One region of the Gordonia phthalatica genome, then DNA from elsewhere that is predicted to be linked to it. Evidence: riboswitches for the same ligand, from Rfam matches in the RefSeq annotation. Region 1 holds a riboswitch; the other holds the start of a gene.
What was found. Region 1 has a riboswitch for thiamine pyrophosphate ahead of thiC (phosphomethylpyrimidine synthase ThiC). Riboswitches for the same ligand answer to the same signal wherever they lie in the genome.
Positions count from the first base shown of each region.

Region 2: it holds a riboswitch for thiamine pyrophosphate, as region 1 does, so the genes downstream of both, ACH46_RS07950 (3-oxoacyl-ACP reductase) here and thiC (phosphomethylpyrimidine synthase ThiC) in region 1, are expected to answer to the same signal.

Region 1 is NZ_CP011853.1:495,015-509,831, reverse strand. It holds gene ACH46_RS02365 (Na+/H+ antiporter subunit E) at 1-759, shown strand, start outside; gene ACH46_RS02360 (monovalent cation/H+ antiporter complex subunit F) at 756-1,019, shown strand; gene mnhG (monovalent cation/H(+) antiporter subunit G) at 1,016-1,342, shown strand; gene ACH46_RS02350 (glutamate--cysteine ligase) at 1,339-2,469, opposite strand; gene ACH46_RS02345 (superoxide dismutase family protein) at 2,485-3,087, opposite strand; gene ACH46_RS02340 (LytR C-terminal domain-containing protein) at 3,215-3,727, opposite strand; gene ACH46_RS02335 (DUF3263 domain-containing protein) at 3,793-4,146, opposite strand; gene ACH46_RS02330 (peptide deformylase) at 4,316-4,912, shown strand; gene ACH46_RS02325 (GNAT family N-acetyltransferase, cg3035/Rv0428c family) at 4,914-5,633, shown strand; gene ACH46_RS02320 (guanyl-specific ribonuclease) at 5,664-6,239, shown strand; gene ACH46_RS02315 (barstar family protein) at 6,236-6,718, shown strand; gene ACH46_RS02310 (exodeoxyribonuclease III) at 6,722-7,504, shown strand; gene ACH46_RS02305 (GNAT family N-acetyltransferase) at 7,509-7,868, opposite strand; TPP riboswitch at 7,991-8,104, shown strand; gene thiC (phosphomethylpyrimidine synthase ThiC) at 8,109-9,821, shown strand; gene thiD (bifunctional hydroxymethylpyrimidine kinase/phosphomethylpyrimidine kinase) at 9,884-10,780, shown strand; gene ACH46_RS02290 (helix-turn-helix domain-containing protein) at 10,795-11,838, opposite strand; gene ACH46_RS02285 (hypothetical protein) at 12,162-12,725, shown strand; gene ACH46_RS02280 (glutamate decarboxylase) at 12,732-14,114, opposite strand; gene fgd (glucose-6-phosphate dehydrogenase (coenzyme-F420)) at 14,150-14,817, opposite strand, start outside.
Region 2 is NZ_CP011853.1:1,700,699-1,715,515, reverse strand. It holds gene ACH46_RS07985 (NADPH-dependent 2,4-dienoyl-CoA reductase) at 1-320, shown strand, start outside; gene ACH46_RS07980 (HNH endonuclease signature motif containing protein) at 501-2,045, shown strand; gene cmrA (mycolate reductase) at 2,113-2,919, shown strand; gene orn (oligoribonuclease) at 2,976-3,575, shown strand; tRNA gene ACH46_RS07965 (tRNA-His) at 3,677-3,749, shown strand; gene ACH46_RS07960 (DUF309 domain-containing protein) at 3,823-4,323, opposite strand; partial or broken gene ACH46_RS07955 (ABC-F family ATP-binding cassette domain-containing protein) at 4,548-6,142, shown strand; TPP riboswitch at 6,206-6,299, shown strand; gene ACH46_RS07950 (3-oxoacyl-ACP reductase) at 6,328-7,128, shown strand; gene ACH46_RS07945 (DUF433 domain-containing protein) at 7,175-7,399, shown strand; gene ACH46_RS07940 (DUF5615 family PIN-like protein) at 7,459-7,731, shown strand; gene acnA (aconitate hydratase) at 7,868-10,672, shown strand; gene ACH46_RS07930 (YciI family protein) at 10,799-11,143, shown strand; gene ACH46_RS07925 (RNA polymerase sigma factor) at 11,147-12,445, shown strand; gene ACH46_RS07920 (hypothetical protein) at 12,420-12,743, opposite strand; gene ACH46_RS07915 (DNA methyltransferase) at 12,748-13,464, opposite strand; gene ACH46_RS07910 (NADP-dependent isocitrate dehydrogenase) at 13,541-14,817, opposite strand, start outside.

The sequences.
Region 1 (14,817 bases):
CCGCACGCCAAACCGGTCGGAAAGGGTCCCGTCGCCGCATTCTTCGGCAACCTGTGGCGCGTGGCCCTGGTGCACTTCGCATGGCCCGTCGTCCGCCTGTACGTGTGGCTCAACGAGCGTCTCCGCGCCCCGAAGTGGATGGGCGGCTCCCTCCGCGAGATCGGGCTCCGCCTGTGGGGCTTCGCGTGGCTCACATTCGTGTGGGTGCTGCTGTGGGGCGACATCACGTGGAGCAACATCGTCGCCGGCGCGGGCATCGCCCTGCTGGTGATGATCTTCCTCCCGCTGCCGCGCGTCGCCGTCGAAGGTCGCTTCCACCCGCTGCCGGCGCTGAAGCTGGTCGCGACCATGCTCTACAACTTCTTCATCTCCAGCGCCCAGGTGGCGTGGGCTGCGGTGAAGCCCGGTCCCCCGCCGCTCGGCGTGGTGGTGCGCGTGCACATGGCCATCAAGTCCGACCTCACCCTGACGCTGGCGATCGACTACATCAACCTGGTACCGGGCACCATCGTCGTCGAGATCGATCAACCCGCCCGCATGCTGTACATCCACGTGTTCGACGCCCGCAAGCAGAAGCACATCGATGAATTCCTGAAGCAGATGGCGTATATCGAACGCGAGTTCATCAAGACCTTCGAACGCGACGACGAATGGCATCCGAGCCCGCTGCACGGCATCGACGACGACTACCACCACGTGCCGTACGCCGACCGACAGCGCGTCGCCGACCGGGACGCGGCCCGAAAGGAGAAGCGATGACAGCGGTCTGGATCATCAGCGGCGCACTGCTGCTCGCGGCGTCGGCGTTGACCGCCTACCGGACGCTGCGGGGACCGACGACGCTCGACCGCCTCGTCGGTGTCGACGCGCTGGTCGCGATCGCCATCTGCGGCCTGTCGGTGTGGGTGGCGTTCACCCTCGACACCACCATCGTGCCCGGCATCGTCGCCCTGAGCCTGGTCGGCTTCATCGGATCGATCGCCGTCGCCCGCTTCCGCGTCAGGGACGATCAGCTGTGATCGTCGACGTGATCTCCGCCGTCCTGATCCTCACCGGATCCCTGCTCGCCTTCACCGCGGCGATCGGGATCGTCCGCTTCCCGGACACGCTGAGCCGGATGCACGCGGCGACCAAACCTCAGACCTTCGGCATGATCCTGGTCCTCGCCGGCGCATTCGTCCGCCTGGAGGGCCACGTCGACGGCGGCATGCTGATCTTGACGGGACTGTTCGCTCTCATCACCGCTCCCGTCGTCGCTCAGCGCGTCGGCCGCCTGGTCTACCGGGAGCAGGCGCTCGGCAAGGACGTGGTGGACGAGGACGAGTTCGCGCCGCCGCGCTAGCCGAGTTCGGAGACCACCGAGTCGACGACGCTCCGCAGGTCCTGCGTCTTCTCGAAGACTGCCCGCTGCCGCTGGTAGCTGGCGCCGTCGACGATGATGTCGGCGACGATCCCCAGTTCGTCCAGGCAACCGAGCGACGCGGCCACCGGCTCCAGCCGGACCAGCAGGTCGGCGAAGTCCTCGGTGACGAGGCGTTCGGAGCAGTCCGAGTCCTGGATGATGATGGCGTCGAGCCCGTAGCGGGCCGCGCGCCACTTGTTCTCCTGAACCAGCCAGGGAGCCATCTGCGGGAGCGTCTCCCCCGCCGACAGCCGGCGATCGAGGTCGACGATCAGGCAGTGCGTCAACGCGACGATGGCCGCCATCTCGCGGCGGTTCGAGACCCCGTCGCACACCCGCACCTCGATGGTGCCCAGATGCGGAGACGGCCGGATGTCCCAGCGGATCTCGTTGAGGTGGTCGATGATGCCGGTGGTCTTCTGGTCGTGGGCGAACTTCTCGAACTCCGACCACGTCTCGAACTGGAAGGGCAGCCCCGCGGTGGGGAGCTGCTGGAACATCATGGCGCGGTTGCTGGCGTAGCCGGTGGACCGACCTGCCCACATGGGCGACGACGACGACAGCGCCAGCAGGTGCGGGTAGTAGTTGAGCAGCGACGACAGGATCGGGAGAACCTTGTCGCGGTCGTCGATGCCCACGTGCACGTGAACACCCCAGATCAACATCTGCCGCCCCCACCACTGGGTGCGTTCGATCAGTTCTGCGTAGCGACTGCCGTCCGACAGCTGCTGCGCCGACCATTCGGCGAACGGATGCGTCCCGGCGCCGTACAGGTCGACGCCGATCTCGTCGCAGAGCGTGCGGACCACCTCGAGGGAGCCCCCGAGGTCGTCCATCGCCTCACCGACGGTGGTGCAGATGCCGGTGACCAGTTCGACGGTGTTGCGGAGCAGCTCCCGGTGGATCTTGCTCCGCTGATCGCCCGCCCGCGCCTCGACGAGCTGGAACAGGTCGTCGGCGGCGTTCGAGAGGTCCCTGGTCGTCTTGTCGACCAGCGCCAGTTCCCACTCCACGCCGAGCGTGGGCTTCGGGGACCGCGAGAAGGCGATTCCCGCCGGCGAGGTCATCGACGTCCCACGCGGCTAGCTGGTCTGACGAAGCACGCCGCACGCCAGGCGCACCGCATCGCCGCTGGCGGGCGCGAGGTCGTGCAGGATGACGGCCTTGCCGCGGATCTGGTCCACGGTGAAGGCCTCGGTGGTGTAACTGGCCGACGCGGTGCCGTCCTTGAGGACGTTCATGTTCATCAGGTCGCCCGACTCCGGCTTCTCGGTGCGTCCGTTCACCTGGAGGTGGCCGCCCGCGCTGGTGAAGCCGTTCGACGCCTCGCACTTGCCGACGGAGTGGATGTGCAGACCGTGCTCGCCCGGCTTGACGTTCGAGACGCGCGCCGAGACGGCGACCGTCTTGCCCTCCTGCGAGAAGCTCACGAAGCCGACGCGATTGCCGTCCTTGTCGACGAGGGTCGTCGTCGCCGACTCCGCGGCGTTGGGGATGTGGTCCTTGTTCACCACGTCGCCGGGAGCCACCTGGTCGCCGGTCACAACGGCCGGCGTGGTGCCTTCGACCTTGGAGGCGTGCTCGTTGGGCGTGCAGGCCGACAGCGCGAGGACTGCGCCGCCCGCGGCGGCGACGGCCGCGATGACCTGAACGGTCGAAGCGCGATTGGTGCTGCGGACGGTCATGTGTGCTCCTTAGTCGGTCGGCAGGTGCGGGCGGGCGGTTCCGCTTCGCTCGCACCGGGCTGGTGCCGTGATCGCCAATATGATTTCTGTTCGAGAATGATTATGACCGGTCGGCGACGGGCGCGCGCTACCGGCTCACCACCACGACGGCCAACTGCCCCAGGCAGCGGCTGAACGCGTCGGGTCGCGGGTTGAGTTCCGCACCGCCGGGCACGGCCTCGGCCACCTTCTTGGCGGCGTCCTCCTGGTCCGGGGTGTAGAAGATGGTGTTCTCACTGACACTGGCGGTGCTGAGGTTCGCGGTCTCCGCGACCTTGTATCCGCCGTCGGTGAGGGTCTTCGCGACCTCCGCCGCCAAACCGGTCACGTTGCCCGCATTCAGAACGCACAGTTCCGGAACGTCGGCGGCGTCGGCCGGACTCTTGGACGTGGAGGTGTCGGTGGCGCTGGTCTTCGCGGGCTTCTGCTCGCTGGTCTCCGCCTGCGCGCTCTGCCCGGCGGCCTTGAGGCCGGCTTCGGGGTCGTCACCGCTGGTGGTCAACTGATGGATGCCGAGACCGATGCAGACCACGGCGATCGCCACCAGCAGCATGGCACCCGCACGAAACGGAAGTCGATTGGTTTCATTTTCAGCATTCATCACGGCAACTCTAACCCACCGGCAGCACAGACAACTCGTCCGTCACGCCGGGTCGTCCGGATCTACTACGTGATGTCGAAGCCGAGACGGCGTGCCGCACGAGCCTTCTGCCGCGAGGCACGGAGTCGGCGCAGTCGTTTCACGAGCATCGGGTCGGCTGCGAGCGCTTCGGGGCGGTCGACCAGCGCGCCGAGGACCTGGTAGTACCGGGTCGCCGACAGGTTGAAGAGTTCCTTGATGGCGTCTTCTTTGGAACCCGCGTACTTCCACCACTGGCGTTCGAAGCCGAGGATGTCGCGTTCGCGCCGAGTCAGTCCGTCGTCGCCGACTTCGTGCGGATCGAGGTTCGCCTGGTTCCGGGCACCATCGCCCGTCGACGGATCGTCGCCCTTCGGGCTCTGCGCCGTTGCCCCGCTCATTTCGCTCCTCAAGCAGCCTGAAAATGCATCCGCACCGTGTCCGCAGCAGCTCCCCGGCGGACGAATGACATCGGTGTGGTTCCGTCGAACATCTAACCACGATCCGCCGCGGCGTCCGTGGTGACGCACCGCGCCACCCGTAACGCGTCGGGCAGTAGAATGCGATGCCATGGCAATTCTCCCGATCTGCATCATCGGTGAACCCGTCCTCCATCAGCCGACGACGCCCGTCGACCTCGACGCCGACGGCAAGCCCTCCGCGGAGATCGTCGCGCTGCTCGACGACATGTACGAGACGATGGACGTCGCGAACGGCGTCGGTCTCGCCGCCAACCAGGTCGGCAAGGGCTTGCGGATGTTCGTCTACGACTGCCCCGACGCCGACGTGCACGCGCGCAGGCGTGGCGAAGTGATCAATCCGATCCTGGAGACCTCGGAGATCCCCGAGACGATGCCCGATCCCGACGACAACGACGAGGGCTGCCTGTCGGTCCCCGGCGAGGGATTCCCGACCGGGCGCGCCGACTGGGCCAAGGTGGTCGGCACCGACCGCAACGGCGAGCGCGTCGAGATCGAAGGGCGCGGTTTCTTCGCCCGCATGCTGCAGCACGAGACCGGTCACCTGGACGGCTTCCTGTATGTCGACGTCCTGGTCGGCCGCAACAAGCGCGCCGCCAAGAAGGCCGTGAAGCGCAACGGCTGGGGTGTGCCGGGACTCACCTGGCTCCCCGGGTCGGTCACCGACCCGTTCGGGCACGACGACTGACATGGCCGACGGATCCACCTCGTCGCAGCCGAAGGTCGGCGACCGCGTCGTCATCCGCTACCGGCTGGGCGACGGCGCGCCCGCCGACTGGCGGCGGACACCCGCTGCGCCGGGTGCGGACGGGAGCGACGGCCCCACCCACTCCGACATCACCGGGATCCTGCGCGAGCACACCGACGACGCGTACGTGATCGAACGCGACGGGCAGTCGCATCGGTTGGCGATCGCCGCGATCTCCTCGGTGCGCCTGCTGTCGCGACGGGTGGTCCGCAACTCCGAGATCCGCGAGGTGGAGCGCACCCTGATGCTGGCCGCGGCCGCCGCCGAGCGCGACGACGTGGACGGCTGGCTGGTGAACGCGCCGGCCGACGGTCCGCACAACCTCCGCTCGGCCGCGGCCGCACCGATCGAGTTCGGCTCGACGTCGGCGGCCCTGCCCGGCGTCGTCGCCTGGTTCATCGCCCGCGGCCTCACTCCCCGCGTGATGCTGGCCGAACGCCTGATGCGCGTCTCGTCGCTGGGGGTCGGCGTCGGACGCGACGAGCCGTACGAGGTGCTGATCGGGCCGGAGCCGACCGGTGACACCCCGGACGGCGACTGGTCGCTGATCTCCGAGGGCGTGGCCGCCGCGACGGTCGCCGCCGACGATGACGTCGCCCGCACCGCGTGGCGCGCACTCGGGTTCGAGCTGCACCACGCGTGCCGACTGCTGACGCTGTAGCAGTTCGGGCGTCGATTACGGTGGACTGCGATGTCGAACTCCAGCACTGAAACCGATCTGACCAAACGGCGGATCATCGCCACCGCCCTCTCCGTGATCGCACTCCTCGCGGTCTTGGCGTTCACCTGGTGGATCGACGGTCAGGGCGGTCCCGACGAGACCGCGGCAGCCGCATCGTCGACCGCGACGGCACCGCTCGCCGACGGCGCCGCGAACACGGCGCCCGGGACCACGCCCTCCGCGGACACCACGAGGAAGCCGTCACCGAGGCCGTCGGCGCGGAAGTCGACCGCACCGAAGAAGCAGAACGGCTCGGTGCCCGCCCGCGTCGCCGACACCCTGGAGCAGATCGACTCCGGCCGTTGGCCGGAGGCAGCGAACGCGCCCGGCACGCACGGCGGCGACACCTTCCGCAACCGAGAGGGCAACCTGCCCACCAAGTCGGCGAACGGCAAGCGGATCACCTACAAGGAGTGGGACGTCAATCCCAAGAAGCGCGGGCAGGGGCGCGACGCCGAACGCATCGTGACCGGCAGCGACGGCTCCGCCTGGTACACGTTGGACCACTACCAGACCTTCACACAGATCCGAGGACCGTCCGCATGAGCGCAGCCCTGCCCGCCGACTTCCTGACCTCCGGACCGGGTGCGGCCCTCGCCGTCGGCGACGTCGACACCTACGGCACCGGCGCCGCGGTCAGGCGATTGTCCGGCGCCGCGATGCGCACCGTCGACGGCCTGTACGACGCCTTCGCCGCGGCCTGGGACTTCCCGGCCCACTTCGGCTTCAACAAGGACGCCTTCGACGACGTGATCGGCGACCTCCCGGCCGGTCTGCGCACCTCGACGGGCGCGATCGCGACCGGAGTGCTCACCATCATCGACGACGCCGGTCTGCTGCTCGCCGACGCCACCGACGACGACCGCGAGTGGTTCGCGACCAGCCCGTCGTTCTGGCGCGAGCGCTGCGCACGCGGCGGCCGGGGTTTCGGGATCGTGCTCCTGGCCGACGACGCGGCCGTCGACGTCGTGGAGCAGCGCTGGCGTGCCGCAGGCGGCGAGCTGATCCGACTGCGGCAGGATTGAGCCATGCGCATCGCGACGTGGAACGTGAACTCGATCCGCGCCCGATCCGAGCAGGTCGTGGCGTGGATGAACCGGCATGCGATCGACGTGCTGGCCATGCAGGAGACCAAGTGCACCGACGACCAGTTCCCGGTGATGAGCTTCATCGCTCACGGCTACGACGTCGCCTTCCACGGGGTCAGCGGCTATAACGGCGTGGCGATCGCCTCCCGCATCGGGGTGCACGACGTCCACATCGGCTTCGACGGTCAGCCCGAGTACGACGGGCAGTCGGAGGCGCGGGCGATCTCCGCGACCTGCGGCGGCGTCCGGGTCTGGAGCCTGTACGCGCCGAACGGTCGCGAGCCCGACCACCAGCATTTCGATTACAAGCTCCGCTGGCTCGGCGCACTGGCCGATGTGACCTCGCTGGAGCTCTCGCACGATCCGGCCGCGCAGGTGGCCCTGCTCGGCGACTGGAACGTGGCCCCGACCGACGACGACGTCTGGGATCGCGCCTACTTCGACGGACGCACGCACACCTCGGACGTCGAGCGCGCCGCTTTCCGACGGTTCCTCGACGCCGGCTTCGCCGACAGCGCCGGCCCGTACACCCCGGGACCGAACACCTACACGTTCTGGGACTACCAGTCCGGACGGTTCGCCCGCAACGAGGGCATGCGCATCGACTTCGGACTCTGCTCCCCCGCGCTCGACGACCGCGTCCACGACGCCTTCATCGATCGGAACGCCCGCGCCGCCGAGGGCGCCAGCGACCACGCGCCGGTGGTCTTCGACCTGAGCTGACCGGTCAGACCGACACCGGGGGCGCGGTGGCGACCATGCCCGGGTGCGCGTTGAGGAAGTGTCGGGTGAAGGTGCACAGCGGCCGCACCTTCAGTCCGTTCTCACGCATGTACTGCATGGTGCCGCCGGTCAACTTGGTCGCGAGCCCGTGTCCGCTGTACTCGTCGTACAGCACGGTGTGGAGGATCGTCACCACCCTCCCCTGCGGCTCTTCGTCGATGCGATAGCTGAGGACGCCGACGAGATCGCCGGCCACCCAGAGTTCGAATCGCTCACGATCGGGGTTGTGCACCACCTGCGAGATCTGGTGCAGCAGCGACCGTGCCGACTGTGGCGGATGGGAACGACGTGCCTTGCGGTGCATACAACCTCCTGTGATGAGCATCACAAGATTAAGACTCCGCCCAGCGCCACGCAAGCCTCATGTGTCCCATCTGCATCACAATGGTGCGTCGATCCGAGAAATGAGTAAGGTGTGTTCCGCACAACTTCACACGCGGGGGCTCCCACGGAACCGGGGGCTGAGATGGCGACAGGCGGTCGTCGACCGCCTGAACCTGTCCGGATAATGCCGGCGTAGGGAGGACGAATCATGGGTACATCCATGCCCGAAGACACTCAGCCCAAGGGCAACGACGCTGCCGTCACCGAGATCACCCTCGGCCCCATCCAGGGAAGCGAGAAGGCGTACGTGGACGTCGACGGCATGGCCGTCCCGTTCCGTCGCGTCAATCTCACCAACGGTGAGCACTTCGACCTGTACGACACCTCCGGCCCGTACACCGACTCGTCCGCGGTGATCGACCTGGAGAACGGTCTGCCGAAGACCCGCGACACCTGGGATCGGCCCGAGCCGGTCGTTCTGGAGGCCACCGGGACCACCGCGGCCACCCAGCTCGCCTGGGCGCGCGAGGGGATCATCACCCCGGAGATGAGGTTCATCGCCGCCCGCGAGGGCGTCTCCGCAGAACTGGTGCGCGACGAGGTGGCCGCCGGTCGCGCCGTGATCCCCGTGAACCACCGCCACCCCGAGTCGGAGCCGATGATCATCGGCAAGGCCTTCGCCGTGAAGGTGAACGCCAACATCGGTAACTCCGCCGTCACGTCGTCGATCGCCGAGGAGGTGGAGAAGATGGTGTGGGCCACCCGCTGGGGCGCCGACACCATCATGGACCTCTCCACCGGCAAGGACATCCACCGCACGCGCGAGTGGATCATGCGGAACTCCCCCGCCCCGGTCGGCACCGTCCCGATCTACCAGGCGCTGGAGAAGGTCGACGGCGACCCGACCCGGCTCACCTGGGAGCTGTACCGCGACACCGTGATCGAGCAGGCCGAGCAGGGCGTCGACTACATGACCGTCCACGCGGGAGTGCTGCTGCGCTACGTGCCGCTGACCGCCAAGCGCGTCACCGGCATCGTCTCGCGCGGCGGCTCGATCATGGCCGCCTGGTGCCTGGCACATCATCAGGAGTCGTTCCTGTACACGCACTTCGCCGAGCTGTGCGAGATCCTCGCCCGCTACGACATCACCTTCTCCCTGGGCGACGGCCTGCGCCCCGGGTCGATCGCCGACGCGAACGACGAGGCTCAGTTCGCCGAGCTCCGCACCCTCGGCGAGCTCACCAAGATCGCCAAGAGCTACGGCGTGCAGGTGATGATCGAGGGCCCCGGCCACGTGCCGATGCACAAGATCGTCGAGAACGTCCGCCTCGAGGAGGAATGGTGCGAGGAGGCCCCGTTCTACACGCTCGGCCCGCTCGCCACCGACATCGCGCCCGCGTACGACCACATCACCTCGGCGATCGGCGCCGCGATGATCGCGCAGGCCGGCACCGCGATGCTCTGCTACGTGACCCCGAAGGAGCACCTCGGCCTGCCCGACCGCGACGACGTGAAGGTCGGCGTCATCACCTACAAGATCGCCGCGCACGCCGCCGACCTCGCGAAGGGGCACCCGCGCGCACAGGATCGGGACGACGCGCTCAGCAAGGCGCGCTTCGAGTTCCGGTGGCACGACCAGTTCAACCTGTCCCTGGACCCCGACACCGCCCGCGAGTACCACGACGAGACGCTGCCCGCGGAGCCCGCCAAGACCGCACACTTCTGCTCGATGTGCGGACCCAAGTTCTGCTCAATGCGCATCTCGGCCGATGTCCGGACCTACGCCGAGGAGCACGACCTCGTCACCCAGGAGGACATCGACGCCCGGATCGCGGCCGAGATGGACGCCAAGTCCGCCGAGTTCGCAGCGGCGGGCAACCAGGTGTACCTGCCGATCGAAGAGGTCCCGTCCGGCGCGGCGGCGGTTCGGTGACCGATTCCTCGACGGGCCCGCGACTTACGCTCCCCGCCCCCGGCGCCACGCCGACCCGGGTGATGACGGTCGCGGGCTCGGACTCCGGCGGCGGCGCGGGCATCCAGGCCGACATGCGGACCTTCGCGATGCTCGGGCTGCACGCCTGCGTCGCGGTGACCGCGGTGACCGTACAGAACTCCACCGGCGTCACCGGCGTTCAGGAGATCGAGCCGGACATCGTGGCCGCGCAGATGCGCTCCGTGGTCCCCGACATCGGGGTGTCGGCGGTCAAGACCGGGATGCTGGCGTCGGATCCGATCATCCGCGCGATCGTCGACGCCGCCCGCGAACTGGGGATCGGCCGGGACGGCCGGATCCCCCTCGTCGTGGATCCGGTGTGCGCGTCCATGCACGGCGACCCGCTGCTCGCCACGGACGCCCTCGGCGCCCTGAAGGAACTGCTGTTCCCGCTCGCCACGGTCGTCACGCCGAACCTCGACGAGGTGCGGCTGCTGACGGGGATCGACGTCGTCGACGACGCCACCCAGCGGGAGGCGGCCGTCGCCCTACGCGCGCTGGGCCCGCAGTGGGCTCTGGTGAAGGGCGGCCACCTGCGGGGCAGCGACCGCAGCCCCGATCTGCTGTTCGACGGCGAGGAGTTCACCGAGTTCCCCGCCCGCCGGATCGACACGGGGCACGACCACGGTGCGGGTGACACCCTGGCCGCCGCGATCACCGGCGCCCTGGCGCACGGTTACGCGGTGCCCGACGCCGTCGCGTTCGCCAAGGAGTGGGTCACGCGAGGCCTTGAGGCCGCGTACCCGCTCGGCGCCGGGCACGGCCCGGTGAATCCGCTGTGGAGGATTGGAGCGGAGCGACAGGTCGAGCCGACTTCCGAGGCGTTAGCCGATGGAGCGGAGCGACAGGTCGAGCCGACTTCCGAGGCGATAGCCGAGGCGTCGGTCGAGACCACGTGAGCTGAGCTGGAAATCTACCGCACCGTGTGCCGGTACTCCACCGGTCCCACGCCGTACCGCGCCTTGAAGCGGTTGCGGAAGGTGGCGACGGTGGGGAATCCCGACGAGAGCGCGACCGAGCTGATGGAGGCGGACGGGTTGCCGAGGAGCGCCTCATGCGCGCTCTGGAGGCGACGGTCGGCGATCTGGCCGGCGAGCGAGTGTTCGCAGCCCTCGAAGTAGCGGTACAGCTGCCGCCGCGACAGGTGCAGGTGCTCGGCGATCGAGTCGGGCGTGAACGTCGCGTCGCGATGGTGCCGCTCGATGAGGTCGCGTGCCGCCTCCTGCACGAAGAGCGCGTTGTCCTCCATCACCGACGGCGCCCCGTCGACCTCCGACAGGGCGGCGACGATGAGGTCGACCGCGGCCTGCTCGGACACCGCTCCCACCGGCGATGCGGTGCTGAGCGCCGACGTCTCGGCGGCGAAGCGTCGAACGAAGACCGACGCGGCCCGGGCCAGCGGGGTGTTGGCGGCGACCGGTCGCTGCAGCCGCTCCGCGACGTGGCGGTGCTTGCCGAGCCTGCTGAACGGGATCTGCACACCCGACGGGTCGGAGACCGCCGAGGACAGGATGCTGTAGGGCGCGGCGTTGCTGATGAAGACGAGGTCGCCGGGACCGTACGAGAACTCACGCCCGCCCTGCCGGACGATCGACTGTCCGCGCATGCCGTTGACACTCACGAGGAGGGTTTCGGACGGGTCGGCGACGACGCGCTCCGCGGTGCGCTCGAGCACCATCGCAGGCTGCAGCGCACAGTAGGTGGCGATCGACGACAGGCTCTGCGCGAAGCGCATCGCATGGAAGGCTTCGAGGTCGGCGACCCGGACGTCGACCGTCGGGCTGTAGGCGACGCTGCCGGAGACTCCGGTGAAGCGCCGGGGGCGCGTCCGCGTCGCGGCGCCCGCGACTCCGAGGCGCGCCTCCCATTCGGCGACGGCGCGCGGCGTCAGTCGGGTGGCGAGGGCGGGACGACGCTGTGCGGCGGCGCGTGGTCGGGACAGTGTTTCGTGGGACATTCGTAAGACCTTCTTCGCATGGGGACATGGCAAGAGCGGCCTGGCTTTGGGAGGGAGCCTTGCAATCTCATCTGACATACTGACACATCACATTTTCAGTGTCGAGTAGACCACATGGATGACACCACCGAAACGGTGGTCACATCGATGCCGCAGGTCATGCGGCATGACGCGCCGAACACTACTGATGGGTAACCCCCTCGGTCTCCGGTTGGTGAGAACAGCGACCAGCGGCCCATATCGGACGCGGTAGTGTGTGGCTGGAGCACTGCGACACTGGGCGAGGGTCGCAGCATCATCGATTCTCGTCTGAGGAGTAGCCCGTGACCCAGCCGCCGAACGACGGGCCAGAGGTTCCGCCGCCCAGCGACCCGAACCAGCTCGGCGCGTCGACCAGCGGATCCAACGCCTACTCCGAGCAGCGGCCCTATCCCGAGCCGAACGTCTACGGGGTCTACCCCGACGGCACCCTGCAGCCGAGCGCGAAGAATGCGGCCGCGGCGGCCGCCACCGCCGCCGAGTCCGCCGCCGTCCGCCGCTGGCGGATCATCACCGCCCTCGCGTGCGCTGCCGCCGCCATCGTCATCGTCAGCTTCTTCTTCGTCGCCGAGGGGCGCACCAGCACCAGCGCACCGGTCACCGAGACCGTGACCGACACCGTCACCGATGTCTCCACCGTCAAGAAGACTGCGACCGAGACCGAGACTGCGACTGCGACAGCCACCGAGACCAGCGTGCACCAGAAGACGGACACCCAGGTGAAGACGACGACGGTCACCAAGACGAAGACGACGGTGAGCGTCACGACCGAGACCGTCAACCCGCCCGCGCCGACTGAAGGCGCCAGCGCTCCTGCGGTTCCCGGGGCACTGCTCCCGGGGCGCTGACCACACTCAGTGGTGGAAGTGCGACTCCGATCCCTCCCGCGGCATCGGGGCGTCGAGCCGTTCGAGGAAGTCGACTTCGGCACGCAGGTCCATCAGCAGGCGTGACGCGAGGTCGTGGCTGAGGCCTGCGCGCACCACGATGCGCTGCACGGTCAGATCGGCGAGGTCGTCGGCCAGCGGATAAGCCGGCACCTGCCAGCCCTTCATCCGCAGTCGGTCCTGAAGGTCGTACAGATTCCAGTTCGGGTTCGCGCCCGCCTTCAGCCGCCATGCGAAGACCGGGATGGTGTCGCCGCGGCTGATCAGCTCGAACGGCCCCATCTGCTCGATCGCCTCGGCGAGGTACTGCGCCACGTCGAGTGAGCCCTGCTGGACGGCCCGGTAGCCGTCGCGCCCCAGCCGAAGGAACTGGTAGTACTGCAGCAGCACCTGAGCGCCCGGTCGGGAGAAGTTCAGCGACAGGGTCGGCATGTCGCCGCCCAGGTAGCTGGCGTGGAAGATCATGCTCTCGGGCAGCGCGTCGGCGTCGCGCCACACGATCCAGCCGACGCCGGGATACACGAGGCCGTACTTGTGCCCCGAGGTGCTGACCGAGGCCACGCGGTCCACGCGGAAGTCCCACTCCAAATCCGGCTGACAGAACGGGGCGACCATCGCACCGGACGCGCCGTCGACGTGGATGCGGACGTCGAGGCCGGTGTCGGCCTGGATCCGGTCGAGCTTCGCGGAGATCTCCTTCACCGGCTCGTACGCTCCGGTGTACGTCTGGCCCATGATCGCGACCACGCCGATGGTGTTCTCGTCGACGTACTTCTCCAGTTCGTGGCCGTCGAGGAACAGGTGGTCCTCGGTGACGGGCACCCAGCGGGGCTCCACCTCGAAGTAGTTCGCGAACTTCTCCCAGCACACCTGGACCGCCGTCGACATCACGAGGTTCGGGTTCTCGGTCGACTTCCCCGCCGCCTTCCGCGCGGCCTGCCACCGCCGTTTCAGCGCGAGGCCGCCGAGCATGCACGCCTCGGACGAGCCGATGGTCGACGTCCCGATGGCGTGGTCGACGTCCGGGTTGTGCCAGAGGTTCCCGAGGATCCGCCAGCAGCGGTCCTCGATCGCCGCCGTCGCCGGGTACTCGTCCTTGTCGATCATGTTCTTGTCGACGGTCTGCATGTACAGCTTCAGCGCCTCGTCGTCCATGTACGTCGAGACGAAGGTCGCGAGATTGAGCCGCGCGTTGCCGTCGAGCATCGCCTGGTCGTGCACCAGCTGGTACGCGGTGCCGGGCAGCATCATCTCCTGCGGCATCTCGAACCGCGGGAGCTCCGTCGCCTCACCGTCCCGGTTGAAGACCGGGTTGAGGATCAACGAGTCGGCCATGTCGGATTCGGTCATTCTCTCTCCTTCAGATGAACGACGGCGCCACCGTGTCAGCTCAGCGCGCGCAGCTTCGGGACGACGTCTTCGGTGAACGCCTCCAGGAACCGACGCTGGTCCTCGCCGGGATTGTGGAAGACCAGGTGGTTGAGGCCCGCATCGATGTAGGTCTTGATCTGCTCGACGGCGTCGTCCGGGTCGGAGGCGACGATCCACCGCTTGGCGACCTGCTCGATCGGCAGCTCGTCGGCGAGGCGTTCCATCTCGACGGAGCTGTTGACGCTGTGCTTCTGCTCGGGGGTGAGGGACAGCGGAGCCCAGAAGCGAGTGTTGGCCAGGGCTAGTTCCGGGTCGCGGTCGTAGGAGATCTTGATCTCGATCATCCGGTCGATGTCCTCGAAGTTCCTCTCGGCCTTGGCCGCGCCCTCCTTGACCGCCGGAATCAGCTTCTCGGTGTACAGGTCCATGCCCTTGCCGGAGGTGCAGATGAAGCCGTCGCCGCTGCGGCCGGCGTAGCGGGCGACGACCGGGCCGCCCGCGGCGATGTACACCGGGACCGGGTTCTCGGGGATGTCGTACATGTAGGCGCCCTGGGTGCGGTAGTAGTCGCCCTCGAAGTCCACCTTGTCGCCGGTCCACAGTTCGCGCATCAGGCGGACGGCTTCGCGGAGGCGGGCGAACCGCTCCTTGAACGCCGGCCATTCGCCCTGGAAGCCGGTGG
Region 2 (14,817 bases), 1.2 Mb from region 1:
AGACCACCGGTTGGGTGCACCGCGCCGCCGTCAAGATGAAAGGCGTCGAGCAGATCTCGGGCGCCACGTACGACAAGATCGACGACGCCGGCCTGCACATCACCGTCCACGACAAGGAGGGCAATGTGACCGGCCAGCGTGTCCTCGAGGTCGACAACGTGGTCGTTTGCGCCGGCCAGGAGTCCGTGCGCGACCTCGTCGATCCGTTGACCGAAGCCGGTGTCATCACCCACGTGATCGGTGGCGCCGACCTCGCTTCGGAACTCGACGCCAAGCGCGCCATCCGCCAGGGCACCGAGGTCGCCGCGGGCATGCCGTGATGCTTCGCTGACTCGATGGCAAGGTGGGCCCCGACGCGATTCGCGTCGGGGCCCACCTTTGTCGACACCCATCGTCTTCGAAAAAACTTTCGATCAACCTATTGATCTCCACAAATATTGGAGTAACATAGATCACATAATCAAGGAACGTATGAGCGAATCGGAGGGGAGGTTCACCCGATGCCCGCACCGCAGTCCACGCCCTCGTCGGTCGAGCTTCCCGACGACCCGATCGCCCTGGCTCAGCTGTTGGTCGGCGTCACCGACGCCCTGCGCACGTCGAACCTCGACGCGCTCACCGAGGACGAGCTGGTCACCGTCGCCGAAACCGCCGAACAGGCCCGCCGCGTCGCGGACGCCGCCGACGCGGAGATCATCACCGCCGTCTCCGACCGCGCCGCCTACCGCAAAGCCGGCTGGATCCGACTCAACCAATTCCTCGGCTTCGGCCTGCGCCTCGGACCCGGCGAGGTGAAGCGCCGCACCCTGGCCGCCGCCAAGGTCGGGCGGCTGTCCAACCTCCGCGGTGAGGTCCTGGACCCGGTCTTGCCGGCCACCGCGGTGGCCCTGGCCGACGGCGCCGTCTCCGCCGCCCACGTCCTGGTCATCACCGACGTGATACGGCTGATCCCCGACCGGGTGCCCGCCGACATCGTCGCCGACGCCGAGGCCCATCTGGCCGACGCGGCCCGCACCCTGGCCCCCGACCAACTGCGCAAGGTCGGCCACCGCCTCCTGGCGCACCTCGACCCCGACGGCCACCTGACCGATGAGCGCGACCGGCAACGGAACCGCGAACTGACCCTGGCCCACCAGGACGTGCGCCTGATGTCCAAGCTCACCGCCTGCCTCACCCCGCAGGTCCGCGCCAAACTCGACCTCATCCTCACCGCCTGGGCTGCGCCCGGGTTCAACAACCCCGATGACCCCGACTCGCTGCGCGGGGCGTGCGATGCTCCGGGCATCGACCCCGCCGCCCGCGAGGCCGCCGCCCAGCGGGACATGCGGTCACCCGGGCAGCGCAACCACGACGCCCTCGAAGCCCTCCTGGACTTCGCCCTCACCCACCACGCGCTCGGCGCCCCGGGCAAGCTCTCCAGCTCGCTGGTCATCACCGCCGACCTGACCGACCTCGCCGCCGGCGCCGGCATCGCCCTCACCGCCACCGGCGCCCGACTGCCCGTCGGCGCCCTGGTCGACGTCGCCGCCGACACCGTCCCCTACCTCGAAGTGTTCGCCGGGGCCACCCGCGAAGTCCTCTACCTCGGCCGCGGCAAACGATTCGCCTCCAAGGCCCAACGCCTGGCCCTGTTCGGCCGCGACCGCGGCTGCACCGCCCCCGGCTGCGACCGCCCCTTCGCCCAGACCGAGGCCCACCACATGCCCGACTGGCAGCACGGCGGCCCCACCGACATCGACCACCTCGGCACCGCATGCGGCGGCCACAACCGGGCCGCCAGCACCGGCCGCTGGGACACCACCGTCCTCGACGCCGAGGCAGGCGACGACGCGGGCCGGGTCGGCTGGAAACCGGCCGACCGCGACGTCGCTCCCACGGTCAACCCCATCCACTACGCGGACCTCCCACTCCGCCGACCACCACCCGCGGCCCACCCGCCCACCGCGCGGACCTCCCCAGCGGAGTACCAACTCCTGCGCCTGCTCGCAGGCCACCCCGCCACGCCCACCGGCGCGACGGACCTGCAGTTCCCACCCGCTGCCTGACCACCCCGTCAGGCAGCGGGCAGGAGCCGTTGCCCAGGCATTCCGCTCCGCCGATACCATGTCCCCCATGCCGATCCCTCCTCGCTCCGCCGCCCGCGCCGTCGTCACCGGAGCCTCCTCCGGCATCGGGATGGCACTGGCCCGCGAGCTCGCACGTCGCGGCCACTCGGTGATCCTGGTGGCCCGACGCGGCGAGATCCTCGAAGAACTCGCGATCGAGCTGCGCTCGCGTCACAGCGTCGAGGCCGAGGTCCGCGCCGTCGATCTGTCGGACCTCGCCGCGGTCCAAACCCTGTGCGACGAGCTCTCCGGCCGCGAGATCTCAGTTCTCTGCAACAACGCGGGCATCGCGACGTTCGGCCCGATCGCGGAGCTCGACCCCGACTACGAGCGCGCCCAGGTCCGTCTCAACGCGAACGCCGTCCACGATCTCACCCTCGCGGTCCTGCCTCAGATGGTGAAGCGCGGGTCCGGAGGGATCCTGATGGTCGGGTCCGCGGCGGGCAACATGCCGATCCCCAACAATGCGACGTACGCGGCGACGAAGGCCTTTGTCAACACCTTCAGCGAGTCTCTGCGCGGCGAGTTGAAGGGCACCGGCGTCCACATCACCCTCCTGGCGCCCGGTCCGGTCCGCACCCAGACGCCGGCCGTCGAGGACCAGTCGATCGTCGACAAGATGGTCCCCGACTTCCTGTGGCACTCGTCGGACAAGGTCGCGGCGATGAGCCTGGACGCATTGGCGCGCAACAAGATGCGCGTCGTCCCCGGAACGCTGAGCAAGGCGATGTCGGTCGCCGGCGGTTACTCCCCGCGCGCGATCGTCGCGCCGATCGTCGGGAAGTTCTACGGCAAGCTCGGCGACGCCGAGTAGCAACCGGCCTCCGGCCGCCCGGGCGGGGAGCCGCTGACACCACTAGTGTGGAACGAGTGCAAGACAAACTCGTGTGGATCGACTGTGAGATGACCGGACTCGACGTGGGGTCCGACAAGCTCATCGAAATCGCCGCTCTCGTCACCGACAGCGACCTGAACATTCTGGGCGAGGGCGTCGACGTGGTCATCCACGCCGACGACGAAGCGCTCGCCAACATGCCCGACGTGGTCGTCAAGATGCACGCGCACTCCGGCCTCACCGACGAGGTCCGCGCGTCCACCGTGACGCTCGCCGAAGCGGAGAGGATGGTCCTCGACTATCTCCGCGAACACATCACCACCGCGGGTGCCGCTCCCCTCGCAGGCAACTCGATCGGCACGGACCGCGGGTTCATCGCGCGCGACATGCCGGAGCTCAACGCGTACCTGCACTATCGGATGGTGGACGTCAGCTCGATCAAGGAGCTGTGCCGCCGCTGGTTCCCGCCGATCTACTTCGGACAGCCGGAGAAGGGTCTCGCGCACCGTGCCCTCGCCGACATCCGCGAGTCGATCCGCGAGCTGCGCTACTACCGCGAAGCCGCGTTCGTCCCTGCGCCCGGCCCCGACGCCAAGGCACTCGAAGAGATCGTCGAGAAGCTCGGCCCCGCGTAAACACGCTGGTCAGAAACCGATTGGAATTATCGGTCGGTTACCGGCTAGAGTATGAGTCCGGTTCGGAAAACATTGTGTGAACAGTGCGACCGACGCCGATGGTGACTGTAGTTCAGTTGGTAGAGCACCAGGTTGTGATCCTGGCTGTCGCGGGTTCGAGTCCCGTCAGTCACCCAAATCAATAGCCTCTGATCTGGAATCCGATTCCCGATCAGAGGCTATTTTTGGTTCTGCCCTCCTCTGCGGACTATCCGTGGTCAACCGTCTGCAGTCGCGGCACCAAGTCTGCCGGTGTCTGCTCGCCGCCCGCCTCGAGGTCCTCGATGAGTGCCTCGGCGTAGGCGATCAACCCGGCCCGGTCGATCCCGTAGGGCGCGTCGCCGTCGTCGAAGCCGATCCGCTCGACGGCCCGCCGAAGCACTGTCACCCCGCCTTTGACGTTGCCCCGCTGCACATGGGTGATGCCAACCGCCAACTGAGCCAGTCCCTGCCACAGGAACCGTTCCTCGTCCGGGCAGCTCTTCCACGCCCCTTCGAGGACCTCGTGAGCGTTGAACGCGAGCCCACGATTCAACAGATCCTGCGCCCGCACCAGGCTCTCGGCGGGCGCGAGATGAAGGTCCTCGTGAATCCGCTCGACGCCGACGCTCCCGGGAGGCAGCGGGCGTCCGAGCGCATCCCGCGGGCGCGCATTCCGCGCCCGACCGTCCTCGTCGCGATCGCGCTGCCTTCTCGCCGAGTCACCCATGCCGCCATCGTCTCACTCACGGGCTGCGGTTCCGGACCGGCGTCGGAATTAGATCGGTGGACCGACCACCCGCCCACCGGTACGGTCGACGATCACACTCCGAGAATCGAGGACCTCTACCGTGCTGATCTGCGCCCCCACCGCACACCCCATCCGTGCGTTGACGTCGTAGCTTCCACCCTGCGCTCCTTCGTCAGCGTCATCGCCGACACCCGAGGAGCCCGATGCCCACCACCGAACAGAATCCCTCCGTCGTCCTCACCGATCTGAGTTTCGCGTGGCCCGACGGCACAACCGCCGTCGACCGTGTCACCGCCGCATTCGGAAGCGGTCGCACCGGTCTCACCGGCGCGAACGGCGCCGGTAAGACCACGCTGCTCCGACTCATCGCCGGCGAGCTCGCGCCGACTTCGGGCGCGGTCGCCATCCGCGGCACGGTCGGTCGTCTGCCACAGCACCTCACACTGGAGACCGGCGCGACCGTCTCCGACCTCGTCGGGATCCGCGAGCGCCTCGACGCACTTCGGGCGATCGAGTCGGGCGACACCGATCCCGACCACTTCGACGTGCTCGGCGACGCCTGGGACGTCGAAGCACGGGCACGTTCCGCGCTGGACCGCATCGGGCTGAGCCACCTCGGTCTCGACCGGACGGTCGGCGCCCTCTCCGGCGGCGAGACCGTCCTCACCGCGCTGGCCGGAATCCTCGTGCACGGCGACGACGTCGTCCTCCTGGACGAACCGACCAACAACCTCGACCGACCCGCGCGGCATCTGCTCTACGACGCGATCGACGCGTGGCGCGGCGCGCTGATCGTGGTCAGCCACGATGCGACCCTCCTCGATCTCATGGATCACACCGCCGAACTCCGGTCCGGGTCGCTCGCCGTGTTCGGTGGCAATCTCACCGCCTACCGTCGACACCTCGACCGCGAACAAGCAGCGGCCGATCAAGCCGTACGCACCGCGGAACAGAACGCGAAGAAGGAGGAACGACAGCGGGTCGAGGCACAGACCAAACTCGCGCGTCGGCGACGCTACGCCCGTACCGATTTCGAGAACAAGCGTCGTCCGAAGACGATCATGCAGCAGCGCAGCGCGAAGCTCAGGTCTCGGCGGGCAGGCTTCGCACCGAGGCGGACCGGAAGGTCGACGCCGCACGCCGCCTCGTTCGGGAGGAGACCGCACGACTGCGGCACGATCCACGCATCCGCATCGACCTGCCCGACCCGGAGACACCTGCGGGGCGGCGGCTCGCCGAACTGCGCGACGGCCACGACCGCACGACAGTCGTCGCCGGGCGGGAGCGCGTCGCACTCACCGGCCGAAACGGAGTCGGAAAGACGCGCCTCCTCGAACGGCTGATACGCGGATCCCACAGCACGCGCGACGAGCCATCAGCTGTCGCGTTCACCGACCGGATCGGGTACCTTCCTCAGCGGCTCGATCACCTGGACGACGACCTGAGCATCGTCGACACCGTCCGGACCGCCGCGCCACGCATGCCGCACGAACGGATACTGGCCGGCCTGGCCCGGTTCCTGCTCCGTGGTGACGACGTCCATCGTGCCGTCGGTGACCTCTCCGGAGGCGAGCGCTTCCGCGTCGCACTGGCGACATTGTTGCTCGCCGACCCGGCCAACCGTCTCCTCGTCTTGGATGAGCCGACCAACAGTCTGGATCTGGACACCGTCGACGAGCTGGTGTCGGCACTCGACTCGTATCGCGGAGCGCTGATCGTGGTCAGCCACGACGACGCGTTTCTGGCGCGCCTCCGCATCGACACTTGGATGTCATTGGACGCGACCGGCAAGGAGTGAGCCGATCACCCGCGACCGCCGGCAGCGCTCACCTCGGGAACCAGCACGCGTGATAGAACTGCTGTGAGTGACACGGGGTGCTGCCGCGGCAGCTGAGACCACACCCGTCGAACCTGATCCGGTTAGCACCGGCGAAGGGATGTCCGCCTCCTTCGTCGCTGTCGTCTTCTCGAAGGAGCCCGCCCATGACCAGCCCGACGCCCGCAGCCCGACCGCGCACGACCCCGTCCCTCGACGATCAGTTGGTGCTCGTCACCGGTGGAGCCCGTGGCCTGGGCGCGGCGATCAGCGAAGCGTTCCTCGGAGCGGGCGCGAAGGTCGTCGTCAACTACCACCGTTCGCGGGAGGCCGCAGAGCAGCTCGCGGCACGTTTCGAGGACCGAGCGCTCCCCGTCTGCGCCGACGTCCGCGATCCCGAGCAGGTGCGAGACCTGGTCGCCCAGGCCGAATCCCACTTCGGCACCCCGATCACGACGCTGGTCAACAATGCGCTGATGGACTTCTCCTTCAACGGCGACGCGCGTCCCAAGGCCGACGAACTGACCGCCGAGCAGCTCGCCGCACAGTTCGTCGGCTCGGTTCAGGCGCCCGTCGATCTGATCCAGGCCGTCTTGCCGAGCATGCGCGAGGCCAGAGGAGGCCGCGTGGTCAACATCGGCACCAACCTGTTCCAGTACCCGGTGGTGCCGTACCACGACTACACCGCGGCCAAGGCCGCCCTGCTCTCGATCACCCGAACGTTCGCCGACGACCTCGGCCCCGACGGCATCAACGTCAACATGGTCTCCGGCGGGCTGCTGCGCACCACCGACGCCTCGGCCGCGACGCCCGACGCCGTGTTCGACGCGATCGCTGCGGGTACTCCCCTGCGACGTGTCACCACCCCTGCGGAACTCGCGGACACAGTTCTGTTCCTCGCGTCCCCGTGGGCGCGCGGTGTCACCGGCCAGAACCTCATCGTCGACGGCGGCCTGGTGAAGGGCTGAGCTCCACTCGACCACTCCAAACCGCGATGTCGACTACGGTGGTGCCATGCCCCTGCTTGATCGCATATCCATCGATCCTGAGGTCGTGCACGGTCGACCTGCAGTCCGTGGAACACGCATGCGCGTCAGCGACGTTCTGTCGCTTCTTGCATCCGGTGCGACACAAGACGAAATTCTCGAGGACTACCCGTTCCTCACAGTGGACGATATCCGCGCCTGTCTCGCCTACGCCGCTGCACAGATCGATCACACGGTGCTCACTGCCTCCTGATAGATGCGGTTTTTGATCGATGCTCAACTACCTCCGCGCTAGCGCGGAGGCTGACGGAGTTGGGTCACCACGCAGAACATGTCACGGACATCGGGCCAGGCGACGCGACGGACGATTCGCTGCGGCAGTACGCGCTCAAGCACGATGCGGTCATCGTCACGAAGGACGAAGACTTCACTTTGATGTTCGCAACCCCCGGCGAAACCCCAGCAATCGTCTGGATCCGCATCGGGAACACCCGTAAGTCCACTCTGCTCGACTGGTTCAGCCCCCTGGTCCCACAGATCGTTTCCCTGATCGAGGGTGGCCAGAAGTTGATCGAACTCCGCTGACAGCGAGCCGAAAGCCTGCTCGACATCCCCGCGACCGGTATCCGTTTTGGGCGATCCCGCGTAGCGTCGAAGGTAGTCAGATGCCTCGCACGACCCGGCCTCGGGCCGCGCCCAACGCGGAAGGTGGAGAAGTCACGTGACTACCAACAGTTTCGACAGCAGGGACCAGCTCGCAGTCGGGGCGAAGACGTACGAGATCCATCGACTGGATCGCATCGAAGGGTCCGCCCGACTCCCCTACAGTCTGAAAGTCCTCCTGGAGAACCTCCTCCGAAATGAGGACGGCACCGTCGTGACCGGCGCCCAGATCGAAGCGCTGCGCGACTGGGATCCAGCCTCGGAGCAGAACCCGGAGATCCAGTACACCCCGGCGCGCGTCCTGATGCAGGACTTCACCGGCGTCCCGTGCGTCGTCGACCTGGTGGCGATGCGCGATGCGATGACCGACCTCGGCGGCCCGCCGTCGAAGATCAACCCGCAGATCCCGGCCGAGCTCGTCATCGACCACTCGGTGATCGCGGAGGCCTTCGCCAGCGCCGCGGCGTTCGGTCTCAACTCACAGTTGGAGTTCGAGCGGAACAAGGAGCGCTACCAACTCCTCCGCTGGGGTCAGCAGGCCTTCGACGACTTCCTCGTGGTGCCGCCCGACACCGGCATCTGCCATCAGGTGAACCTCGAGTACCTCTCCCGCGTCACGTTCACCCGCGACCGCGGCGGCGTCACGCAGGCCTATCCGGACACCCTCGTCGGCACCGATTCGCACACCCCGATGGTCAACGGGCTGGGAGTGCTCGGCTGGGGCGTCGGCGGAATCGAGGCCGAGGCGGCCATGCTCGGCCAGCCGATCAGCATGCTGATCCCCCAGGTGATCGGCGTCCGTCTGAGCGGCGAACTGAGCGACGGAACCACCGCCACCGACCTGGTCCTGACGGTCGCGGAACTGCTGCGCAGCATCGGCGTGGTCGGCAAGTTCGTCGAGTTCTTCGGCCCCAGCGTCCAGCACGTGCCGCTCGCGACCCGCGCCACCATCGGCAACATGAGCCCCGAATACGGTTCCACCGCAACCATGTTCCCGATCGACGACGTCACGCTCGACTACCTTCGGTTGACCGGCCGGTCCGACGAGCAGATCGCCCTCGTCGAGGCGTACGCCAAGGAACAGGGCCTCTGGCACGACCCCGACCACGTGCCCGATTTCTCGCGCATCGTCGACCTCGACCTCTCGACCGTCGAGCCGTCGATCGCCGGCCCCACCCGCCCGCAGGACCGGATCCCGCTCGGCGACGCGCCGCGCACCGTCCTCGGACTCTTCGGCGACCAGACCCAGCAGCGGGTGGCCGGCGGCATCGACAGCGCGTCGGCGGCGTCGTTCCCCGCGAGCGATCCGATCGCTCCCGGATCCCACTCCGGCGACGACGCTCCCCCGCGCCACACCAGCGCCGCGCAGCTGACCGCGAACGAGAAGCTCGGATGGCCGAGCAATCCGGCCGATGTGATCGTGAACGGCCGAGACGCGATCGTCGACCACGGCGACGTCGTCATCGCCGCGATCACCTCCTGCACCAACACGTCGAACCCCTCGGTCATGCTCGCGGCCGCGCTGCTGGCGAAGCACGCCGTCGAGAAGGGCTTGAAGACCCGACCATGGGTCAAGACGACGCTCGCCCCCGGGTCCCGCGTGGTGACCGACTATTTCGACCGGTCCGGTCTGACGCCCTACCTGGATCAGCTCGGATTCAACCTGGTCGGCTACGGCTGCACCACCTGCATCGGCAACTCGGGACCGCTGATCCCGGAAGTGAGCAGGGCGGTCGGCGAGAACGACCTCAACGTGTCGGCGGTCCTGTCCGGCAACCGTAACTTCGAGGGCCGCATCCATCCGGAGGTGCGGATGAACTTCCTCGCCTCGCCGCCGCTGGTGATCGCCTACGCCCTCGCGGGCAGCCTGCACACCGACCTGCTCACCGAACCGTTGAACACCAACGACGCGGGCGAGCCCGTCTACCTCCGCGACATCTGGCCGTCGGAGGAGGAGATCCAGCAGGCCGTCGACGAGAACGTCGAGGCCTCGATGTTCACCAAGGGCTACTCCGACGTCTACGCGGGCGACGACAACTGGCGGAGCATGACCATCGCAGACGGTGACGTCTACGACTGGGACGGGACGTCGACGTACATTCAGCGGCCGCCGTTCTTCGACGGCATGACCCGCGAACCCCAACCGATCGCCGACATCAGCGGGGCACGGGTCCTCGCGAAGCTGGGCGACTCGGTCACCACCGACCACATCTCCCCCGCCGGCGCCATCAAGCTCGACAGTCCCGCCGGCCGCTACCTCACCGATCACGGCGTGGAACGCAAGGACTTCAACTCCTACGGGTCGCGTCGCGGCAACCATCACGTGATGATCCGCGGCACCTTCGCCAATGTGCGGCTGCGCAACCAGTTGGTGCCCGGCGTCGAGGGCGGTTTCACCAAGCACTGGCCCGACGGCGAGCAGACCACGATCTACGACGCGTCCGTCGCTTACGAGAAGGAGGGCGTCCCGCTGGTCGTCATCGCCGGTAAGGATTACGGCTCGGGGTCGTCGCGCGACTGGGCCGCCAAGGGCACCCGGCTCCTCGGCGTCCGCGCGGTCATCGCGCAGTCGTACGAGCGCATCCACCGGTCCAACCTCATCGGCATGGGCGTGCTGCCGCTGCAGTTCCATGACGGCGACTCGGCCGAGTCGCTGAACCTGACCGGCGACGAGGTGTACTCCATCTCCGGTATCGCGGACGGCGACGGCGTGGCCGACGAGGTGACGGTGACCGTCGAATCCGGCGGCGAAACGCGGAAGTTCCAGGCGAAGGTCAGGATCGACACCCCCGCCGAGGCCGCGTACTACCTCAACGACGGCATCCTGCAGTACGTGCTGAGGAACCTGCTGGCGAAGGCGTAGAAGAACTGTCCGGCATCTCCTCGATTTCCATCGAGCTGTCGATCTCCGCGCTCCCCGTACGTCACCATGGTGTCGGGCAGTTCGGCTCGACATGACACCGCTCGAACGACATCACTGGGAGATGCCATGAAGTACGCACTGTTGCTGATGGGCCACGTGAACGATCCGGCCTGCGGCGAGGACGGCGGCGCGAGCCCCGACGAGTTCTTCGCCTTCGACAAGGAGATCACCGACGCCGGCGTCGTCGTCTCCTCCTTCGCGCTGGAGGACGAGAAGGTGGTCGTGCACACCGACGACGCAGGCGAACGCGTCGTCGCCTCGTCCGGTCCGTTCGCGGAGGTGCAGGAGTTCGTCGGCGGCGGCTACATCATCGATGTGGCGGACGTCGACGAGGCGATCGCGTGGGCGCGCCGCAGCCCGGGCTCCGCACCGGGCGGGCACGTCGAGATCCGACCGCTGGCCCCGTACTGAGCCGTGAATGAGTCCGCAGGCCGCAGGCGGACCTCCGACGAGGAGGTCCGTCGCGCGGCGACTCTCGATCGAGAGACTCGATCCCGACTGCTGGCACGCCTGACCGGCCGCTTCGGCGACCTGGACCTGGCGGAGGACGCTCTCCAGGAGGCCCTTGCGCAGGCGCTGATCACGTGGCCGGAAACCGGAGTCCCGGCGTCTCCCGAGGCCTGGCTGACGACCACCGCCAAACGGAAGGCGCTCGACGTCGTGCGCCGAGAGAAGGTCCTCGCCGACAAGCTCGCGAGACTGCACATCCAATCCGAGCGCGACCCGCGGCCGCTCGGCTACGTCGATCCCGCCGACCTCGACGAGGCCGCCCTCCCGGACGACCGTCTCGGCATGTTCTTCGCCTGCGCTCACCCGACGCTCGCCCCGGAAGATCGAATCGCGTTGACCCTGCGTTTCGTGGCGGGCCTGACGACGTCGGAAGTCGCGCACGCACTGCTGGTCCCGGTCCCGACGATGCAGCAGCGGATCGTGCGCGCCAAGAAGCGACTCTCGACGCTGGGCGTGCCGTTCACTCCCCCGACCCCCGACGACCTCCCCGACCGAACTCCGGGTGTGCTGCGCGTGGTGTACCTGCTGTACGCCGAGGGCTTCGCGCGCTCGTCCGGCGCCGAGCACATCAGCGACCACCTCGCAGCGGAGGCGATATCCCTCGCACGACTGCTCGCACGACTGCTCCCGCGCGCCGAGACGATCGGCCTGCTCGCACTGCTCCTGCTGACGCAGGCTCGACGACCCGCCCGGCTCGACGGCGATCGCCCGGTGCCTCTCGCCAAACAGGACCGCGCACTGTGGGATCGGGACATGATCGCCGAGGGCCTTCGCCTCGCCGAATACGCGGCAGGCTCGCCGGACGCCGGTCCCTACGCGATCCAGGCCGCGATCGCCGCCGTGCACGCCGAGGCATCCGATTCCGACGCCACCGACTGGGAGCAGATCGCGGTCCTGTACCGACTCCTGGAGGCGCACGATCCCGGCCCGGTGGTGGCGTTGGGTCGGGCCGTCGCGGTCGGCAGAGCGTACGGGTCCGAGTACGGGATGCGGATGCTCGACCGACTGGCCGACGACCGCGCGTTGATCCGATATCGGCCGTACCACGTCGCGCGCGCCATCACGCTCGTCGAACTCGGTGACGGCCCGGCGGCAGCGGCCGCCTATCGCGATGCGTTGGCGCTGCCCGGCAACGCGGTCGAGGACGACTTCCTCGCCGAGTCGCTCCTCGAGATCGCTACTCCGCCGTCGACGTCCGGCTGAACGGCCATCGGCTCGACGGCAGCCACGGAGGGTTCCGGATCACCGCCGTGAGCGACAGCACGGTCGCCACCATGCCCACACTGATGCCGAGCAGCGCGATCGCGGTGTCGTCTGTGGCGGGACGCCAGACGACGTCGCCGTCGATGATCGCGAACACCCCGAGCGGACGCGCTCCGCGGAATCGTCCCGCGGGTGCACTGACCGGCACCACGGTGACCCGGTCGGAGACCTTCATCGGTTCCCCGTACATCGCCGACGGGACCCCGAGATCGGGAAGGTGCAACGGCTCGTCGCTCACGGCATCAGGCCTTTCGGAAGACCAGGAGCGCGTCGGCGACCAGGTCGTGCGGGTACCGGTCCCACACTATGTCCGTGGTGCCGACCTCGGCCAGGTGTTCACCGAGGACGCGACGGCAGTCGGCGATCAGGTGCGTCGTCCGGCCGAGGTGGTGGATGTCGGCGACATTCCACACGACGTAGCCGCCGGGCACGACGACGTGCGCGCACTGCGCCGCCACGAGGCCGAGCTCGCGGAGGTAGCGGGGATAGTCGGCACCGGTCTCCTCGTACGCGGTCAGGGGGTCTGCGTCATGGTCGTCGGACGTCATGTACGGCGGTGAGGTGAGGACCAGACTCGCGCACGAGTCCGCAGGCTCCCCCGCCGCCCGGAGCACACGCACCATCGCACGAGCGTCGCCTTCATGAATCCGGGCGTTCGGCATCTGTGCGCGGAGCGCGGCGACCCGCTCCGGGAGGAGCTCGACGCCGTAGGCCCGGCGACCGAGCGCCCCCGCCCGCAGCAGCGTGGTGCCGAAACCCGCGAACGGATCGAAGACCGCGTCTCCGGGTTCGGTGCAGCGGTCGATGACGTGGTCGACGATCCCGCCGAGCATGTGCACGTCTTCGTCGGCGGAGGGCGGACGCTGTCTCAGGAAATCGTCGTGCGCGGCGATCAACTGCTCTGCCAGCGGGGATCGGACTGCGAGGGGCGCAGCGGCTCCTTCACTCGGACTCGTCACCTCGGCAGTCTATGCCCACCGAGAACAGAACACCCGGCCCGCACGAGACGGACCGGGTGTTCTGGTCAGCACGGAACTAGGAGTTCACGGACTCCAGGTCGGCGTTCAGCGTCTTGCTGGGGCGCATGGCGGCGCGCAGCTTCTCGCCGTCGGCCATGTAGTACCCGCCGAGATCGACGGCGTGACCCTGCACGGCCGCGATCTCCTCGACGATGGTCTCCTCGTCCGCAGCCAGCTTCTCAGCCAGCGGCGCGAACTTAGCTGCCAGGTCGGCGTCGTCGGTCTGCGCCGCCAACTCCTGCGCCCAGTAGAGAGCCAGGTAGAACTGGCTTCCACGGTTGTCGAGCTCGCCGGTGTTGCGAGACGGCGACTTGCGGTTGTCGAGCAGCTTGCTGGTGGCCGCGTCGAGCGTCGTCGCGAGGACGGTCGCCTTCGGGTTGTCGTACTTGCGACCGAGGTCCTCGAGGCTCGCGGCCAGGGCCAGGAACTCACCCAGCGAGTCCCACCGCAGGTGGTTCTCCTCGACGAGCTGCTTGACGTGCTTGGGAGCCGAGCCGCCGGCACCGGTCTCGTAGAGGCCGCCACCCGCCATCAGCGGAACCACCGACAGCATCTTGGCGCTGGTGCCCAGTTCCAGGATCGGGAACAGGTCGGTCAGGTAGTCGCGGAGGATGTTGCCGGTCACCGAGATGGTGTCGAGGCCGCGCATCGCGCGCTCCAGCGTGTAGCGCATGGCGCGCACCTGCGACATGATCTGGATGTCCAGGCCCTCGGTGTCGTGATCCTTGAGGTACTTCTTCACCAGGGTGATGAGGTTGTTCTCGTGCGGACGGTACGGGTCGAGCCAGAAGACGGCCGGCATGCCGGAGGCGCGGGCGCGCGTGACGGCGAGCTTCACCCAATCCTGGATGGGCGCGTCCTTGACGATGCACATGCGCCAGATGTCGCCCTGCTCGACGTCCTGCGACAGCAGGACCTCGCCGGTGGAGGCGTCGACGATGTTGGCGACGCCGCCCTCGGGGATCTCGAAGGTCTTGTCGTGCGAGCCGTACTCCTCAGCCTTCTGCGCCATCAGGCCGACGTTCGGCACGGTCCCCATGGTGGTGGGATCGAAGGCGCCGTTGGTCTTGCAGAAGTTGATGATCTCCTGGTAGATGCGGGCGAAGGTGGACTCCGGCATCACTGCCTTGGTGTCCTTCTTGCGGCCGTCGGCGCCATACATCTTGCCGCCGATACGGATCATGGCGGGCATCGACGCGTCGACGATGACGTCGCTCGGCGAGTGGAAGTTGGTGATGCCGTTGGCCGAATCGACCATCGCCAGCTCGGGGCGGGTCTCGTGGCAGCGGTGCA